2 regions of the Microbacterium sp. F2E genome follow, and region 1 is predicted to be linked to the other one. Evidence: predicted binding sites of a transcription regulator. Region 1 holds the regulator's gene; the other holds the start of a gene.
What was found. Region 1 encodes HrcA, which represses chaperone genes, less so after heat shock. Its sites were predicted from a motif close to TTNGCACTCGNNNNNNNCGAGTGCNAA; they were not measured.

Region 1 (9,046 bases):
GCCGGGGCCGGCGGCCGCGTGGGCGGCCGGGGCGAGGATCACGCCCGCCGCCACGGTCGTGAGCACGGTCGCGATCGCGAACCCGCGCCGTGCGTGCGAACGCGGCGTCGGGTGCGATCGGGAGGAAAGGGGCGGGGGCACGGGGTGCGCGTTCGTCACGATGATCTCTCCGGGGACGGCCGGGCACGACTGGGGGTTTCGCGCAGAGGACGGCCGCCAGATCGAGCATTCTTGCCCGCGGCACCCGCTGACAAGAGACAGATCGGTTAACTCTTTCTCATGCAGGCGTTTGCTGGCGTGTCCGCGCGCGGGTCGATATTGTGCGCTCGCGCAGACGGGTGGCCGAGGCATCCGACGTTCGCAGGGCCACGCGCCGGTAGACTCGACGAGACATGTCACCCCGTGCCTCAAAGCCTCTCGAGCCGTCTGCGACCCCTCCCGAGCTGATCCGCAACTTCTGCATCATCGCCCACATCGACCACGGCAAGTCCACGCTGGCCGACCGCATGCTGCAGATCACCGGCGTGGTCTCCGACCGCGACATGCGCGCGCAGTACCTCGACCGTATGGACATCGAGCGCGAGCGCGGCATCACGATCAAGAGCCAGGCCGTGCGGATGCCGTGGCAGACGGATGCCGGCACGTTCGCGCTCAACATGATCGACACGCCCGGTCACGTCGACTTCACCTACGAGGTGTCGCGCTCGCTCGCCGCGTGCGAGGGAGCGATCCTGCTCGTCGACGCGGCCCAGGGCATCGAGGCGCAGACGCTCGCGAACCTCTACCTGGCGCTGGAGAACGACCTCCAGATCATCCCGGTGCTGAACAAGATCGACCTGCCCGCCGCCGACCCGGAGAAGTACGCGGCGGAGCTCGCGAACCTCATCGGCGGCAAGCCCGAGGACGTGCTGCGCGTCTCGGGCAAGACCGGCATGGGCGTCGAAGAGCTGCTCGACCGGATCGTCGAGCAGATCCCCGCACCCGTCGGCGACGCCGACGCGCCCGCCCGCGCCATGATCTTCGACTCGGTCTACGACGCCTACCGCGGTGTGGTGACCTACGTGCGCATGGTCGACGGCAAGCTCGAGCCGCGCGAGCGCATTCAGATGATGTCGACGCGGGCGACGCACGAGCTCATCGAGATCGGCGTGTCGAGCCCCGAGCCGGTGCCGACGAGGGGACTCGGCGTCGGCGAGGTCGGCTATCTCATCACCGGCGTGAAGGACGTGCGCCAGTCGAAGGTCGGCGACACGATCACGAACCAGCGCAAGCCCGCCTCCGAAGCCCTCGCCGGATACACCGACCCGAAGCCGATGGTGTTCTCCGGGATCTACCCGATCGACGGCAGCGACTACGCCGACCTCCGCGAAGCGCTCGACAAGCTGAAGCTGTCGGATGCCTCGCTGCAGTACGAGCCCGAGACCTCGGTCGCCCTCGGGTTCGGGTTCCGCGCCGGATTCCTCGGCCTCCTCCACCTCGAGATCATCACCGAGCGGCTCGCCCGTGAGTTCGGGCTCGACCTCATCACCACCGCGCCGAGCGTGACCTACGAGGTGACGACCGACACGGGCGAGCAGGTCGTCGTGACGAACCCGAGCGAGTATCCGGACGGCCGGGTGGCCTCCGTCTCCGAGCCGGTCGTGAAGGTGGGCATCCTCCTGCCGAAGGACTACGTCGGCACCGTGATGGAGCTCTGCCAGTCGCGTCGCGGCACGCTCCTCGGCATGGACTACCTGAGCGAGGACCGCGTCGAGCTCCGCTACAACATGCCGCTCGGCGAGATCGTCTTCGACTTCTTCGACCAGCTGAAGTCGAAGACGCAGGGCTACGCCTCGCTCGACTACGAGCCCGCCGGTTCGCAGGAGGCCGACCTCGTGAAGGTCGACATCCTCCTCCAGGGCGAGAAGGTGGATGCCTTCTCCTCGATCGTGCACCGCGAGAAGGCCTACGCCTACGGCACCCTGATGACCGAGCGCCTGCGCAAGCTCATCCCGCGCCAGCAGTTCGAGGTGCCCATCCAGGCCGCGATCGGCGCGCGGATCATCGCGCGCGAGAACATCCGCGCGATCCGCAAGGACGTGCTCGCCAAGTGCTACGGCGGTGACATCACCCGCAAGCGCAAGCTGCTCGAGAAGCAGAAGGAGGGCAAGAAGCGCATGAAGATGGTGGGCCGCGTCGAGGTGCCCCAGGAGGCGTTCATCGCCGCGCTCTCCGGCGACGTCGAGACCAAGAAGTAGGCGCTCAGTCGAGCAGATGCCGCAGGTAGCGCTGCGGAGCGTCGAGGTAGGCGCGCCAGTGGTGGACGAGCTCGAGGTCGTCCCACGCGGCACGGCGCATGCCCCAGGGACCCAGCTCGAGGATCGTCGCGCCGGGCAGTGACGCGAGCACGGGGGAGTGCGTCGCGCAGAGCACCTGCCCGCCCCGGTCGGCGATCCGCTGCAGGGTCGACATGAGCGCCAGGGTGGACGAGAACGACAGCGCAGCCTCGGGCTCGTCGAGGCAGTAGAAGCCCGGCCGGTCGAAGCGCGTGTCGAGGATCGCGAGGAACGACTCGCCGTGGCTCATCTCGTGGAACACGGGCTCGACGGTCTTCCCGGGGTTGTCCTCGAGATACGTGTAGAACGAGTGCATCGTCTCGGCCCGGAGGAAGAAGCCCCATCGACTCGCCCCGATGCCGCGCTGGAGTTCGATCCACTCGGACAGCGGCGACTCGCTGCGGCGCGTGGTGTGGCGCGCCTGGTTCGAGCCGCCCTCGGGCGAGAACCCGTAGGCCAGCGCGATGCCTTCGAGCACGGTGGACTTGCCCGAGCCGTTCTCCCCGACCAGGAACGTCACACCGGGGCCGAGCTCGAGGCCGCCGTCCATCAGCTGGACGACGGCGGGCACGCTGAGCGGCCATGTTCCGGGCGCGCGCATCGGATCGTCGATGACGCGCACGGCCGCGACCGGCGGCTGGTCGAACGGACTCCGGGGCATCCGAGGATCATCGCACGGGGCGGCGACATCGCGCCGGGCCGTGGCCTCCGGCGTCAGCGTCGCTCGGTAGGCTGGACGCCATGCGCCGCGGGAACTTCCAAGAAGGCACGGTCGATTACGCCGCCGTCGGTGCGACGAGCGCGCACGATCTCATGTCGTACCCGCCGGAGCGGAGCGTTCCGGCCGAAGCGTCGTGGCGGCTCGGCAGCGGCGAGGCCCGGTTCGCCTCGTCGGCCGAGGCACTCCTCGCCTGGGCCGCGCTCCGCGGCGCCGGGCTCGAGATCACCGATGTGCGCCCGGCCGCGGGGCCGATGTACTCCGGTGTCGGTTTCGACGCGGAGGGGGCGCCCGTCGCCCCGAGCCGACTCGAGGCCGACCAGCGGTTCGACGTCGACGGCACGCCGTACGTCGCGGCGGGCACGACCATCCGGGTGCACGGGCGCGTCAAGGGGATGAACGCCGACGGCGAGCTGCGGGTGGTCTCGGCGACCGAAGAGCCCCGCCGGGTCGCCTTCGCCCTCGGCACCGTCGGCTCGTCGGTCGTCAGCGGCGAGGAATCGTTCGCGGTCGAGTGGACCGACTCCGACGAGGTGCGCTTCGTCGTGCGCGCGTTCGACCGGCCGGTCTCGCCGCTCTACCGCCTGCTGCCGCCCCTCGTGAAGCGTCGTCGTCGCGAGCTCTTCCAGGGCTACCTGCGCGCGATCTCGCCGCTGTTCACGACCCCCGCCTGATGGGGTCGGCTCTGCCCCTGGGCGACCCGGCGCCTCTCGACGGCGCCCTGCCGGACGACATCGCGATCGACGCGCAGCGCGACTTCGGCGTCTACCTGCACGTGCCGTTCTGCCGTGTGCGGTGCGGCTACTGCGACTTCAACACGTACACCGCGACGGAGCTGCGCGGAGCGCGGCAGGACGCGTACGCCGACGAGGTGCTCCGCGAGATCGCCCTCTCCCAGGATGCGCTGGCCGCGCGCGGCGCGCTCCGGCCCGCGCAGACGGTGTTCTTCGGCGGCGGGACCCCGACCCTGCTGCCCGGCGGTGACCTGGCGCGCATGCTCGGGGGCATCCGCGACACGTTCGCGCTGGCGCCGGATGCCGAGGTCACCGTCGAGGCGAACCCCGACACCGTGACGCCGGAGCTCGCCGAGGAGCTCGCCGCCGCCGGCGTGACGCGGCTGTCGATCGGGATGCAGTCGGCCGTGCCGCACGTGCTCGCCGCGCTCGACCGCACCCATGATCCCGCGAACGTCGCGACGGCCGTCGCCGCCGCCCGTCGGGCGGGTCTCGACGTGAGCGTCGACCTCATCTACGGCGCGCCGGGCGAATCGCTCGCCGACTGGGAGACCTCGGTGCGCACCGCGATCGCGCTCGCCCCCGACCACGTCTCGGCATACGCGCTCATCATCGAGGAGGGCACGCAGCTGCACCGTCGGATCCGGCGCGGCGAGGTGCCCGCGCCCGACGACGACCTGCAGGCCGACATGTACGAGCTCGTCGACGATCTGCTCGGTGACGGGGGCTTCGACTGGTACGAGGTGTCGAACTGGGCGACCGCGCCCGCGCACCGTTCCCGCCACAATCTCGCCTACTGGCGAGGCGCCGACTGGTGGGGGTACGGCCCCGGCGCGCACAGCCACGTCGACGGGCTGCGATGGTGGAACGTCAAGCACCCCGCCGCGTACGCGCAGCGCCTCGCCGCGGGGCAGTCGCCCGCGGCCGCCCGGGAGCGACCGGATGCCGCGGCGCGCCGCCTCGAGGATGTGCTGCTGCGCTCGCGCATCTCCGACGGCCTCGCGGTGTCGGAACTCGAGGGCGAGGGGCGTCATGCGGTGGCCTCCCTCATCGCCGACGGCCTCATCGACGGCGCCGCCGCCGTGCGCGGCCGCGTCGTGCTCACCCGTCGCGGGCGCCTGCTCGCCGACGCCGTGGTGCGCGCGCTGACCGCATGAGCACTGATCGCGCGGGCGTCCGGGGCGCGACGGCCGCGGCCGGAGCCGCGGGTCAGCCGGGCAGCGAATCGACCGCCGCGGCGCGGCGGAGCGGCGTCACGCGCGACGTGACGTCGTACACCTGCACCTCACGACCCGCGCCGTAGCGCGGCCAGCCCGGGTCTCCCGTCCCAGCGCGAAACGGCGGTCGCCCCGAACGGCGGCAGCGCGTACGGGATGCCGAGGTAACGGTCGACGCCGTCGTGTCGCGTGCCGCGGACCGCCCCGGTCGACGTCGAGACGGTGGGGCGGGGGTGGGCATCGGCGCGCATACGGCTCATCGTAGGGTGAGCGCGATAGGATTGGCACTCGACGCCCCGGAGTGCCAATGCCCGGGCGGGAGGAGGAGCGATGGTCTCGGAGCGCGGACTGCAGGTCCTCCGCGCGATCGTGCAGGACTACGTCGACACCAACGAGCCCGTCGGCAGCAAGACGATCGTCGACCGCCACCAGTTCGGCGTCTCGGCGGCCACGATCCGCAACGACATGGCCCTGCTCGAAGACGAAGAGCTCATCGCCGCCCCGCACACCTCGTCCGGCCGCGTGCCGACCGACAAGGGCTACCGCGTGTTCGTCGACCACCTGTCGCAGCTGCGCCCGCTCTCCGGCGCGCAGCGCGCGGCGATCTCGACCTTCCTCGCCGACACCGTCGACCTCGACGACATGCTCACCCGCACCGTCCGCGCGCTCACCCAGCTCACCGGCCAGGTCGCGATCGTGCAGTACCCCTCCTTCGCCCGGGCGAGCGTGTCGCACGTCGAGTTCGTGCACCTCGGCGGCGCCCGCGTCGTCGTGATCGCCGTGACCGACACCGGCCGCGCCTCGCAGCGGGTCGCCTTCCTGCAGGGCGATCTCGACGAGAGCGGCGCGGCCGAGGTCAAGGGGCGCCTGGCGGCCCTCGTCACCGGCAAGCCCGTCGCGGAAGCCGCGCAGGCGATCGCCGACCTCATCGCCGTGCCGGAGGAGTCGGGACAGGCATCGCCCGAGGCATCCACGCCCGTCGACGCGGCTATGCGCACCGTCGCGCGGATCGTCGCCGAAGAGCTCGACGAGTTCCGCCAGGACAAGCTCGTCATGGCCGGCACGGCGACTCTCGCCCGCCGCGAGGGCGACTTCCGCGGCAGCATCTACCCGCTCCTCGAAGCCATCGAGGAGCAGGTGACCCTCCTCCGCCTCATGGGTGAGATGGTCGCCGACGAGCAGGGCCTGGCGGCGAGCATCGGGCGCGAGAACGCGCCGTTCGGTCTCGGAGAGGCATCCATCGTCACGAGCGACTACGCCGGCGCGGGCACGCGCTCGCGCGTGGGACTGCTCGGTCCGATGCGCATGGACTATGCCACCAACCTCGCGGCGGTCCGCGCCGTCGCGCACTACCTCAGCCGGCTGCTCGACGAGGACGAATCGTCCCGCTGAGCGGCCCGCTGCCCCTTATCCACCGCGTTACCCACCGCGCCCGCAGGGGCGCCGAAAGGCGATTGTGGCCGACCACTACGAAGTCCTGGGCGTCTCGCGCGACGCGAGCCCCGAAGAGATCAAGAAGGCGTACCGGCGCCTCGCGCGGGAGCTGCACCCCGATGTGAATCCCGGCGAAGAGGCATCCGAGCGCTTCAAGCTCGTCACCCACGCCTACGACGTGCTGAGCGACCCGGAGCAGCGTCAGCGCTACGACCTCGGCGGCGACGGGTCGCCGTTCGGCGGCGGCGGGGGAGCGGGCTTCGGCGGGTTCGGCGACATCTTCGAGACCTTCTTCGGCGGCGGCGGGGCGCGCACCGCGCGGCCGCGCTCGCGGCGCGAGCGGGGGCAGGACGCCCTCGTGCGCGTGACCCTCGACCTCAAGGACGTCGTCTTCGGCACGCACCGCGACCTCGAGGTCGACACGGCCGTGCTCTGCGAGACCTGCGAGGGCTCGTGCTGCCAGCCCGGCACCCAGCCGGTGACCTGTGACATCTGCCACGGCTCGGGCCAGGTGCAGCGCACGGTCCGGAGCCTCCTCGGCAACGTCGTCACCTCCCAACCGTGCACCACGTGCCAGGGCTACGGCACGACGATCCCGTACCCGTGCGCCAGCTGCCAGGGCCAGGGCCGCGTGCGCGCGCGCCGCACGGTCTCGGTCGACATCCCCGCTGGCGTCGAGACGGGGCTGCGGCTGCAGCTGCCCGGCTCGGGCGAGGTGGGCCCGGCGGGCGGCCCGAACGGCGACCTGTATCTCGAGGTCACCGTCGCGCACGACGACGTCTTCAGCCGCGACGGCGACGACCTGCTCGCGACCCTCGAGGTGTCGATGCCCGACGCGATCCTCGGCGCGAACACGACCATCACCTCGCTCGACGGCGACGTCGACCTCGAGGTGCGCCCCGGCGTGCAGTCGGGCGACGTGCTCACGATCAAGGGACGCGGCATCACACCGCTGCGCGGCGGCAACCGCGGCGACCTGCGCGTGGGCGTGCAGGTGGTGACCCCGACGAAGCTGGATGCCAAGGCGCGCGCGCTCATCGAGGACTTCAAGAAGAAGACCAAGTCGCCGGAGCCGCAGCTCGCCCAGTTCCACCAGGGCCTGTTCTCCAAGCTCCGCGACCGATTCCGCGGCTGACGACGATGGCCCTGCACTTCCTCGTCGACGAGGGCGCCGAGCTCTCTCGCGCGAGCGGCGACCTCGCCGCCGACGCGGAGGTCGCCCTGCGCGGCACGCTCGCCGGTGCCGAGCCGGGAGACACGGTCACCCTGACCGGCGCCGAGGCGCACCACGCCGCGGTCGTCCGCCGGGTGCGGGTCGGCGAAGCGGTCACCCTCGGCGACGGGGCGGGCACCTGGCTCGAGGGGGAGGTGCGGGATGCCGCGCCGAAGCGCGTCGTCGTCCGCGTCACCGCGCGCGCCGACATCGCCGCGGCACGCCCCCGCCTCATGCTCGTGCAAGCGCTCGCGAAGGGTGACCGCGACGAGCTCGCCGTGCAGGCGGCGACCGAGCTCGGCGCCGACGAGATCGTGCCGTGGCAGGCATCCCGCAGCGTCTCGCGCTGGGACGCCGCCAAAGTGGTCAAGGGCGTCGCGCGTTGGCAGAGCATCGTGCGCGAGGCCGCCAAGCAGGCCCACCGCGCCTGGGTCCCGACCGTGACGAGCCCCGTCGCCACACCCGTGCTCGTCGCCCGGGCGGGCACCGATCGCGTGCTCGTGCTCGATCCCACGGCATCCACCCCGCTCGCGCAGCTCGAGATCGCCCCCGGTGACGAGCGCGACCTCGTGCTGGTGGTCGGCCCCGAGGGCGGCATCGACCCGAGCGAGCTCGACGCACTGTCCGCCGCGGGCGCCGAGCTCGTCCGTCTCGGCGACACCGTGCTCCGCACCTCCACGGCGGGGCCGGCGGCCCTGGCCGTGCTCAACGCGCGCCTCGGGCGCTGGTAGGAGGGCGCAGCGGGCCCGCAGCACCTCGGGGCGCCGCTGTCCGGGAGGTGATCTGCATTCGGGAGGACTCTACGGCCCGACGCGTCCTCCCGAGTGCCGATCTCCTCCCGAGTGCGCACCCACCCGCGCCGGAGAGCCCGCGCCATAGACTGAGGGTATGAGCGAGTCGTCGATCTTCAGCCGCATCTACCGGGGCGAGATCCCGTCCGAGATCATCGCCGAGACCGAGAACGTCTTCGCGATCCGCGACATCGCGCCGAAGGCGCCCGTGCACCTGCTCGTCATCCCGAAGACCGACGAGTACCGCAACGTCGTCGAGCTCGCCGCCGGCGACCCGACGCTGCTCACCGAGATGATCGGGCTCGCGAACTCGCTCGCCGCCGAATACGCCGACGGCGACTTCCGGCTCGTGTTCAACACGGGGGAGGGCGCCGGGCAGACCGTCTTCCACGTGCACGCCCACGTGCTCGCCGGCGGACTCTCCGAAGGGAGCCTCCGTGGCTGACGACGCCGCATCGAACCCCTCCGAAGACGTCGTCGAGCGCATCTACGCCGACGGCATCGCGATGGTGCAGCTGCTCGGGCCGCAAGACCGGCTGCTGCGCGTCGTCGAACGCGAGCACCGCGACGTGCAGGTGCACGTGCGCGGCAACGAGATCACCCTGACGGGACCCGCGGATGCCG
Region 2 (9,046 bases), on a different contig from region 1:
ACCAGCCCGATGACGTCGACGCCGTCGTCATGAGGCTCGATCTCGTCGGCTGGGCGGTTGCCCAGCGGCCGGCCGACTCCGTCGCGTCCGAGGCGGGGGCCTGCTCATGAACGCCCTCCCGACCCGAGACCGGCTCCCCGCTCACACCGCCGAGAACCGCGAACCGCTCGTGCTGGGCATCGAGACGAGCTGCGACGAAACCGGCATCGGCATCGTGCGCGGCTCGACGCTGCTGAGCAACACGATCGCGAGCTCGATGGACGAGCACGCCCGCTACGGCGGCGTCGTGCCCGAAGTCGCCGCGCGCGCGCACCTCGAGGCGCTGCAGCCGACGATCGAAGCCGCCGTCGCCGAGGCCGGCATCACGCTCGACGAGATCGACGCCGTAGCCGTCACGAGCGGGCCGGGTCTCGCCGGGGCGCTCATGGTCGGCATCGGCGCCGCGAAGGCCCTCGCGGTGAGCCTCGACAAGCCGCTCTACGCGGTGAACCACCTCGTCGGCCACATCGCCGCCGACCTCCTCACCGGCGAAGATGTCGAGTACCCGACGATCGCGCTCCTCGTGAGCGGCGGTCACACCTCGCTCCTCCTCGTCCGCGACCTCGTCTCCGACGTGGAACTCCTCGGCGAGACCCTCGACGACGCCGCCGGCGAAGCCTTCGACAAGGTCGCCCGCATCCTCGGCCTGCCCTATCCCGGCGGCCCCGAGATCGACCGCGCCGCCGCGACCGGCGACCCGGCCGCGATCCGATTCCCGCGGGGCCTCTCCAAGGCATCCGACCTCGCGGAGCACCGCTACGACTTCTCCTTCTCGGGGCTGAAGACCGCCGTCGCGCGCTGGGTCGAGCAGGACGCCGCCCGCCAAGCGGAGAGCGGAGACGCCCCCGCCATCTCGGTGCCCGACGTCGCCGCGTCGTTCCGCGAAGCGGTCGTCGACGTGCTCGTGACGAAAGCCCTGGATGCCTGTGCGCGCTACGGCGTGCCGCGCCTGCTGCTCGGCGGCGGCGTCATCGCCAACCGGCGCCTGCGCGAGGTCGCGCTCGAGCGGGCGACCGCGGCCGGCGTCGCGGTGCGGATCCCGCCGCTCAGCCTCTGCACCGACAACGGCGCGATGATCGCCGCGCTCGCCGCGCAGCTCATCATGAGCGGCCACCGCCCGTCGACCCTCGCCTTCGGCGCCGACTCCACGCTGCCGGTCACCGAGATCCAGGTCGACGAAGTCGAAGCAGGCGAACAGACCCGCGACGAGTCGGCGGCAGTCCGATGAGCGAGCGCGACGAACGGATGCCCCGCCCCGCCGGCCCCGCCGAGGCGCCCACCGTCGCGGGCGCCTCCGACGACGTGACGGTCGCCGACTCGGCGGCGCTGCCCGGCGAGCACCGCGGCGGTTTCCAGAGAGAGTTCACCGAGCCCGTCCCGATCACCGAGACCACCGTGGTCGAGCCCGAGTGGGCGACCGCGCCCGCCCCCTCCGCCGACAGCGCGCTGCCGCGCAGCGGCGCCTGGGCGCTCGTCTTCGGCATCCTCGGGCTCGCGGTGTCGTTCCTCGTGGGCTGGGCCTTTCTCATCGGCCTCGTCGGCGCGGGCCTCGCGATCGCCGCACTCCGCCGCCCGTGGGAGTCGCGTCAGCTCGCCGTCTGGGCGCTCTGCCTGAGCCTCGTGTCGGTCGTCTACAGCGCGGGCTGGCTGTGGTGGGCGTCGACGCAGGGCCCGCTGTTCGGCTGACGCCCCCCCTCAGACGCGGTCGGCCAACAGGGTCACGCGACGGTCGCCGACGCGCGTGACGAACAGCGTCGCCTGCTCCGGACCGCGCAGCTTGAGCTTCGTGCGCAGGCTAGCCGGGTCGACGTCGACCCCGCGCTTCTTGATCTCGAGGGTGCCGATGCCGCGCTCCCGCAGCGCCTTGCCGAGCGCCTTCGGGTCGTTCGGCAGCTGCTCGCGCACGCGGAAGCTCTGCACGAACGGGCTCGCCGTGCCGTCCGAGGAGCCTGCGGCCGGGGCATCCGAGGTCAGATACGCGATCTTCGCGTCGATCATCCCGGCATCCAGCGACCGCGCGACCTCGCCGATCAGCCGGGCGCGGATGACCGCGCCCTCGGGCTCGTGCAGGTACGCGCCGAGCTCCCGCACCGGAGCGTCGTCGGCATCACCCGCCGCGGTGAGCTCGGTCGCCGAGCCGCCGCGGATGACGAGCGCCGAGCGACGGATGCCCGGCCGCGCGAGCTTTCCCGTCCAGACGACCAGCTCCACGGTCGAGCCGTCGACCGAGATCCACTGCGCCTCGGCGTCCTCCGGGATCAGGGTCCGGTCGAACGCCGGACCGAGCTTCACCCCGGCGGGAACGCGGGCGGCGAGATCCCACACCCAGTCGAGCGGCGGCGACCAGTCGCCCGCGCCCACGCGGGTGGTCTCGGTGTGGCCCGCGGTGCGGCGGGCGGGGTCGAGCCAGACGGCGTCGACGCCCGCGAGGTCGACCTCCTCGGCGCGCGCGTGCCGCACCTGCGCCTGCTCGCCGAACGGGGCGAGGTTATAGGCGGCGAGGGCCGCGGTGACCTCGTCGGCGTCGACCGCGACGACGTCGAGACCGATGCCGGCGAACGCGAGCGCGTCGCCGCCGATGCCGCAGCCGAGATCCGCGACGCGGGCGACGCCGGCATCGCGGAACCGGCCGGCGTGACGCGCGCCGACCTCGAGTCGAGTCGCCTGCTCGAGGCCCGCCCGCGTGAAGAGCATGCGGTCGGCGAAGGCGCCGAACTTCGCCCGTGCGCGGCTGCGCAGGCGCGCCTGCCCCACCGCCGCCGCGACGAGATCGGGGGAGAGGCCGGCGGCGCGCAGACGCGACACCGTCGCGGCGACGTCGTCGGTGCCGTCGATCGCCCCGAGGTCGTCGACCAGGCGCAGGCCCTCCGGGGTGAGGAGCGCGGTCAGCTCGGCGAGTTCCATCCGGCCAGCCTAGAAGACCCCGCCGAGGTGGCCGCGGCCGGGATTGGCACTCGCGTTGCACGAGTGCCAACGGCACCCTAGACTTGGCGTTAGCACTCCGACGTGTCGGGTGCTAATCAGTCTTTTCCGTGTCAACGCCAGAAAGAGGTAAACCGTGTCGGTTTCCATCAAGCCGCTCGAGGACCGCATCGTCATCAAGCAGGTCGAGGCCGAGCAGGTCACGTCCAGCGGTCTCGTCATCCCCGACACCGCCAAGGAGAAGCCCCAGGAGGGCGAGGTCGTGGCCGTGGGCCCGGGCCGCATCGACGACAACGGCAACCGCGTTCCGCTCGACGTCGCCGTCGGCGACCGCGTGATCTACTCGAAGTACGGCGGCACCGAGGTCAAGTTCGGCGCCGACGAGTACCTCGTGCTCTCGGCGCGCGACGTGCTCGCGGTCGTCGTCCGCTGACGAACCCACAACGACAGAAGGGCCCGGATGCCTCGGCATCCGGGCCCTTCGTCGTCTTTCCGACGGTGCATGGCAGTCGCCCGCGGTCCGGGGCTGTCAGGACCGTTCTAGAGTGAGACTCATGACACCGACCGCTCCCGCACGCGAGGAGCGGCTCGGCGCGATCTACGCGTTCGGCGCCTACTTCTTGTGGGGCTTCATGCCCCTCTACTTTCTGCTGCTCGCCCCGATCGGGCCGTGGGAGGTCGTCGTCTGGCGCATCCTCTTCTCCCTCGTCTTCTGCGCGATCCTGCTGACCGTCACCCGCACCTGGCCGAAGCTCCTCGCGATCCTGCGCGACCGGCGCCTGGTGTTCTGGACGATCATCGCGGGCCTGCTGATCTACGTGAACTGGCAGGTCTTCCTCATCGGCATCCTCACCGGGCACGTCATCGAGGGGAGCCTCGGCTACTTCATCAACCCGATCGTCACGGTGCTGCTCGGCGTGCTCGTGCTGCACGAGCGGCTGCGGCCGGCGCAGTGGGCGGCGATCGCGATCGCGGTGGTCGCGGTGGTCGTGATCATCGTCGCGTACGGAACCTTCCCCTGGATCGCGCTGACTCTCGCGGCGTCGTTCGGCGCGTACGGCCTCGTGAAGAAGCAGATCGGCCCGAAGGTCGACGCGATCAGCGGCCTCACGCTCGAATCCCTCTGGCTGACGCCGATCGCGCTCGTGCAGCTCATCGTCGTCGCGAACACCACCGGACTCGTGTTCGGCACCCAGGGCGCCGGGCACACAGTGCTCGTCACCCTCGCCGGGGTCATCACCGCCGTCCCGCTCCTGCTCTTCGCCGCTGGCGCGCGGCGCGCACCGCTCGTCGTGATCGGCCTCCTGCAGTTCGTCGCCCCGATCATGCAGTTCCTCACCGGATGGTGGATGCTGGGCGAGCCGATGCCCCTCGAGCGCTGGATCGGATTCGGCCTCGTGTGGGTCGCGCTCATCGTGCTGATGGTCGACTCCATCGCCTCCGCGCGGGGCTCCCGCCGGGCATCCGCCGTTGTCGACCTCGCCTGACCGGCTCCGCTGCGGCGCGTCTCCCGCACCGGGGCGCCCGCACGGCACGACCGGGAACGGGTCGTTATCGCACCGTGACCGTCCTGTATCACACCGTTAACGCATCGCAACAATTAGGGTGCCCCCCGCCTACTAGGTTTATCCACAACCCGGCGGGGGTCCCGTGCCCGCGCCGCCGACACCAAGGAGCAAAATGGGCCTCTTCACCCGTTCGCGCGCCGCACGGATCCTGGGCGGCATCGCCCTGGTCGGTGCGGGCGCTCTCGTTCTGGCCGGTTGTTCCGGCTCGTCGAGCCCCGAGTCCTCGGGGTCTGCCGATGCAGGCTTCGAGTTCCCGATCGACTGCAACGCGGCCGAGCCGGCGGCGTACACGCCGACCTACAACTCGACCTCGACCGGTCCGGGCACCGACCTGACCTACAAGATCGGCACCGCGCTGCCGGTCACCGGCAACCTCGCCTTCCTCGGCCCGCCCGAGATCGCGGGCACCGAGTACGCCGCCTCCGAGGTCAACGCCGCGGCCAAGGGCGTCACGGTCGACCTCATCCAGGGCGACTCGGGCGACACCGACAACAAGGCGTACGAGACCGAGATCCCGCGTCTGCTGGGCGAGGGCGCCACGGCCATCATCGGCGCCGCGTCGTCGGGCACGTCGCTGCAGTTCATCGACCAGGTGATCGCGGCGAACGCCATCCAGTTCTCGCCGGCGAACACCTCGGCGGCCTTCACCGGGTACAAGGACAACGGCCTGTACTGGCGCACCGCCCCCTCGGACGTGCTCCAGGGTGAGGTGCTCGGCAACCAGATCGCCGCCGACGGCAACGAGACGCTCGGCATGATCGTGCTCAACGACTCCTACGGCACGGGCCTCGCCTGCTTCACCAAGAAGGCGTTCGAGGCGGCCGGCGGCAGCGTCGTCGCCGCGTCGCTCTACAACACGGGTGACACGAACTTCTCGGCCCAGGTCGAGGACGTGCTGGCGGCCAAGCCCGACGCGATCGCGCTGATCACCTTCGAAGAGGTCAAGACGATCATCCCCGAGCTGAAGGGCGCCGACTTCCCCGCCGACAAGATGTACTTCGTCGACGGCAACCTGTCGAACTTCGGCGACGAGTTCGACCCGGGCACGCTGACCGGGGCGAAGGGCACCTATCCGGCCGTCGACCCGGCGAAGATCTCGACGTTCCGCGACGCGCTGCAGGCGTTCAACACGGCGCAGGGCAACGCGGAGCTGACCGACTTCACCTACGCGCCGGAGTCGTACGATGCGGTCATCCTCCTCGCCCTGGCGGCGCTCGAGGCCGGCTCCACCGCCGGGCCCGATGTCGCCGCGCACCTGCAGCAGGTGTCGGGTGGCTCGGGTGACGGCAAGAAGTGCACGTCGTATGCGGAGTGCGCCGACATCATCATCTCGGGCGCCGTCGCCGACTACGACGGCGTCTCCGGACCGATCACGTTCAACGACGTGGGCGACCCGACCGAGGCGACGATCGGCATCTTCCAGTACGGCGACGACAACAACTACAAGTTCCTCAACATCGGCTGAGCCGACGAGGTCAGGCGGGGCCCCGGTCTTCGGACCGGGGCCCCGCTGCTGTGCGCGGAGGAGCGGCGAACGGATGCCTCGCACGCACCGCACCACGGATGCTTCGCCCGCCCGCACCACGGATGACTCGCGCGCCCGCACGCGCGCACGAATCAGCCCCGCACCACGGATGGTGCGGGGCTGATTCGAGCTCGCCGGGCGCGGATGCGGGAAACTCCCGTCAGGCGCCGAGCGTGCCGAGGTAGAGGCCGATCACGTTCGGATCGTTCAGCAGGTCGCGACCGGTGCCGGTGTAGGCGTCGCGGCCCTGATCGAGCACGTAGCCGCGGTCGCAGATCTGCAGGCAGCGCCGGGCGTTCTGCTCGACCATGATCGTGGTGACGCCTGCCTTGTTGATCTCCGAGACCCGCAGGAACGCCTCGTCCTGACGCGAGGGCGACAGACCGGCCGACGGCTCGTCGAGCAGCAGCACGTGCGGGTCCATCATGAGCGCGCGGCCCATGGCGACCATCTGGCGCTCGCCGCCCGAGAGCGACCCCGCGCGCTGCTGCAGCCGCTTGCCGAGGTCGGGGAAGATCGACGTCACGAAGTCGACGCGTTCGCGCAGGCCCCGCGGGCGCTGATAGGCGCCCATCTGCAGGTTCTCGGCGATCGTGAGGCTCGGGAAGACGTTGTTGGTCTGCGGCACGAACCCGACGCCCTTGGCGACGAGCTTGTTGGCGCGCAGGCCCGTGATGTCTTCTCCGTTGAGGGTCACCGACCCCGAACGCACCTTCACCTGACCGAAGATCGCCTTGAGCATCGTCGACTTGCCGGCGCCGTTCGGCCCGATGATGCCGATGAGCTCGCCCTTGGCGGCGGTGAGGTTCGCACCGTTCAGGATGTTGACGCCCGGGAGGTACCCGGCGACGACGTCGTCGAGCACCACGACGTTCTCCGCGGGGGCCGTGGCCGTCGAGGCGGACATCGACGCCGAGGCGGACGACGCCGACTGCGGGGCGGGGGCTGAACTGCTCACGTGAGGTCCTCCGTCTGCTCGTCCTTGCGCTCCGCGTCGTCGACGATCGCGCGGTCGATCTCGTGCGTCGCCTCGACGAGCTCCGTGGCGTCCGCCCCCAGCTCGCCCTCGTACCGGCCCGTGACGACGCCGAGGTCGACGTCCTGATGGGCGCCGAGGTAGGCGTCGATCACCGCGGGGTTCTTCATCACCGTGTCGGGCGGGCCCTCGGCGACGACCCTGCCCTCGGCCATGACCACCACCCAGTCGGCGATGTGGCGCACCATGTGCATGTCGTGCTCGACGAACAGCACGGTCATGCCGAGATCCTTGAGATCGAGGATGTGGTCGAGCAGCGACTGGGTGAGCGCCGGGTTCACGCCCGCCATCGGCTCGTCGAGCATGACGAGGGTCGGGTCGCTCATGAGGGCGCGCGCCATCTCGAGGAGCTTCCGCTGGCCGCCCGAGAGCGACGCGGCGAAGTCCTTCTCCTTGGAGTCGAGTGTGAACCGCGTCAGCAGCTCGCGCGCCTTCGTCTCGTTCTTCTTCTCCTGCGCGTTCCACAGGAACGGGAAGATGCTCGCCCACAGGTGCTCGCCGGTCTGGTGCGTGGCGCCGAGCTTCATGTTCTCGAGCACGGTCAGCAGACCGAGCGACTTGGTGAGCTGGAAGGTGCGCACCTGACCCATCCGGGCCGCCTTGAAAGCGGGGATGCCGGCGAGGTTCGTGCCGTCGAACGACCAGGTGCCCGTGTTCGGCTTGTCGAACCCGGTGAGCAGGTTGAACAGCGTCGTCTTGCCGGCGCCGTTCGGGCCGATGAGCGCGGTGATGGCGTTCCGCGGGATCTCGAGGTGGTCGACGTCGACGGCGGTGAGACCGCCGAACACGCGCGTCACCCCGTCGATCACGATGATCGGGTCGACCTTGGCGACGCCCGGGCGGATCTCGCCGCTCGGGTCGGCGGGGTCGACGCGGTGGAGGCCGGTGGACTTGGGGCGCGGCGTCGGGGCCACGGTGTCAGCGGACAAAGGTCAACTCCTTCTTGCTGCCGAGGATGCCCTGCGGGCGGAAGATCACGATCAGCATGAGCGCGATGCCGACGAGCACGAAGACGAGCATCTGGCTCTGCTCGACGGTGAGGAAGGGGAGGAGCCCCGCCTGCACCATCGCCGGCAGCAGGTTCGACAGGAACGCACGCACCATCCAGAAGAGCACCGCGCCGAGCACCGGGCCGAAGATCGTCGCCGCACCGCCGAGCAGCAGCGCCGTCCACACGAAGAACGTCTGCGAGGTGACGTACACGTTCGGGTTGACGTTCGTGCCCATCGCCGTGATGATGCCGCCCGCGGCGATGATCATGCCGCCGACGATGAGAGCCTGCATCTTGAAGGCGAAGACGTTCTTGCCGAGCGAGCGCACGGCATCCTCGTCTTCACGGATGCCTCGGATCACGCGGCCCCACGGGCTGCTCATCAGCAGCCAGACGAACAGCACCACGATCGCGATCGTGATGACGCCGACGACGATCACCCACCACTGGTCGGACTGATAGGTCCACGGCCCGAAGCCCCATTTGCCGGGAGGCAGGGGGTTGCTGGCGCGGAAGGATGCCTGGAAGCCGCTCAGTCCGTCGGCCGAACCCGTCCACTGACGGAAGCTCGAGGTGAGGAAGAGGAGGCGCAGCACCTCGGCGGCCGCGATCGTGACGATCGCGAGGTAGTCGCCGCGCAGGCGCAGCGTCGGGATGCCGAGGATGATCGCGAAGACGACCGCGGCCAGCAGGCCGATGAGTGCCGCGACCGGCCACGCCAGGCCGAAAGTGAGGATCGAGATCGCGAAGCCGTATGCGCCGATGGCCATGAATCCCGCGACGCCCATGTTGAGCAGGCCCGCGAAGCCGAAGTGCACGGAGAGGCCGATCGCCGCGAGGGCGTACCCGAGGGTCGCGGGGGCGAGGATCTGCGCGAACGTGTTGTTGAGAATCTGCAGCCAGTTCATGATGTGCCTAACCGATCCGCTCTCGGCGTCCGAGGATGCCCTGCGGACGGAACAGGA

Region 2: the regulator HrcA is predicted to act here: its motif matches at 2,987-3,013, upstream of groES (co-chaperone GroES).

The regions. Positions count from the first base shown of each region.
Region 1 covers NZ_JAJJIB010000006.1:30,082-39,127, forward strand. The annotation lists gene LOK55_RS06345 (ExeM/NucH family extracellular endonuclease) at 1-141, opposite strand, end outside; gene lepA (translation elongation factor 4) at 393-2,237, shown strand; gene LOK55_RS06355 (AAA family ATPase) at 2,242-2,976, opposite strand; gene LOK55_RS06360 (DUF1990 family protein) at 3,057-3,707, shown strand; gene hemW (radical SAM family heme chaperone HemW) at 3,707-4,924, shown strand; gene LOK55_RS06370 (carboxylesterase family protein) at 5,053-5,235, opposite strand; gene hrcA (heat-inducible transcriptional repressor HrcA) at 5,315-6,376, shown strand; gene dnaJ (molecular chaperone DnaJ) at 6,441-7,553, shown strand; gene LOK55_RS06385 (16S rRNA (uracil(1498)-N(3))-methyltransferase) at 7,559-8,362, shown strand; gene LOK55_RS06390 (HIT domain-containing protein) at 8,520-8,867, shown strand; gene LOK55_RS06395 (PhoH family protein) at 8,929-9,046, shown strand, end outside.
Region 2 covers NZ_JAJJIB010000012.1:41,938-50,983, forward strand. The annotation lists gene rimI (ribosomal protein S18-alanine N-acetyltransferase) at 1-110, shown strand, start outside; gene tsaD (tRNA (adenosine(37)-N6)-threonylcarbamoyltransferase complex transferase subunit TsaD) at 107-1,267, shown strand; gene LOK55_RS10240 (hypothetical protein) at 1,264-1,725, shown strand; gene LOK55_RS10245 (class I SAM-dependent methyltransferase) at 1,735-2,943, opposite strand; gene groES (co-chaperone GroES) at 3,098-3,394, shown strand; gene rarD (EamA family transporter RarD) at 3,516-4,448, shown strand; gene LOK55_RS10260 (ABC transporter substrate-binding protein) at 4,642-5,994, shown strand; gene LOK55_RS10265 (ABC transporter ATP-binding protein) at 6,215-6,961, opposite strand; gene LOK55_RS10270 (ABC transporter ATP-binding protein) at 7,009-8,019, opposite strand; gene LOK55_RS10275 (branched-chain amino acid ABC transporter permease) at 8,009-8,989, opposite strand; gene LOK55_RS10280 (branched-chain amino acid ABC transporter permease) at 8,997-9,046, opposite strand, start outside.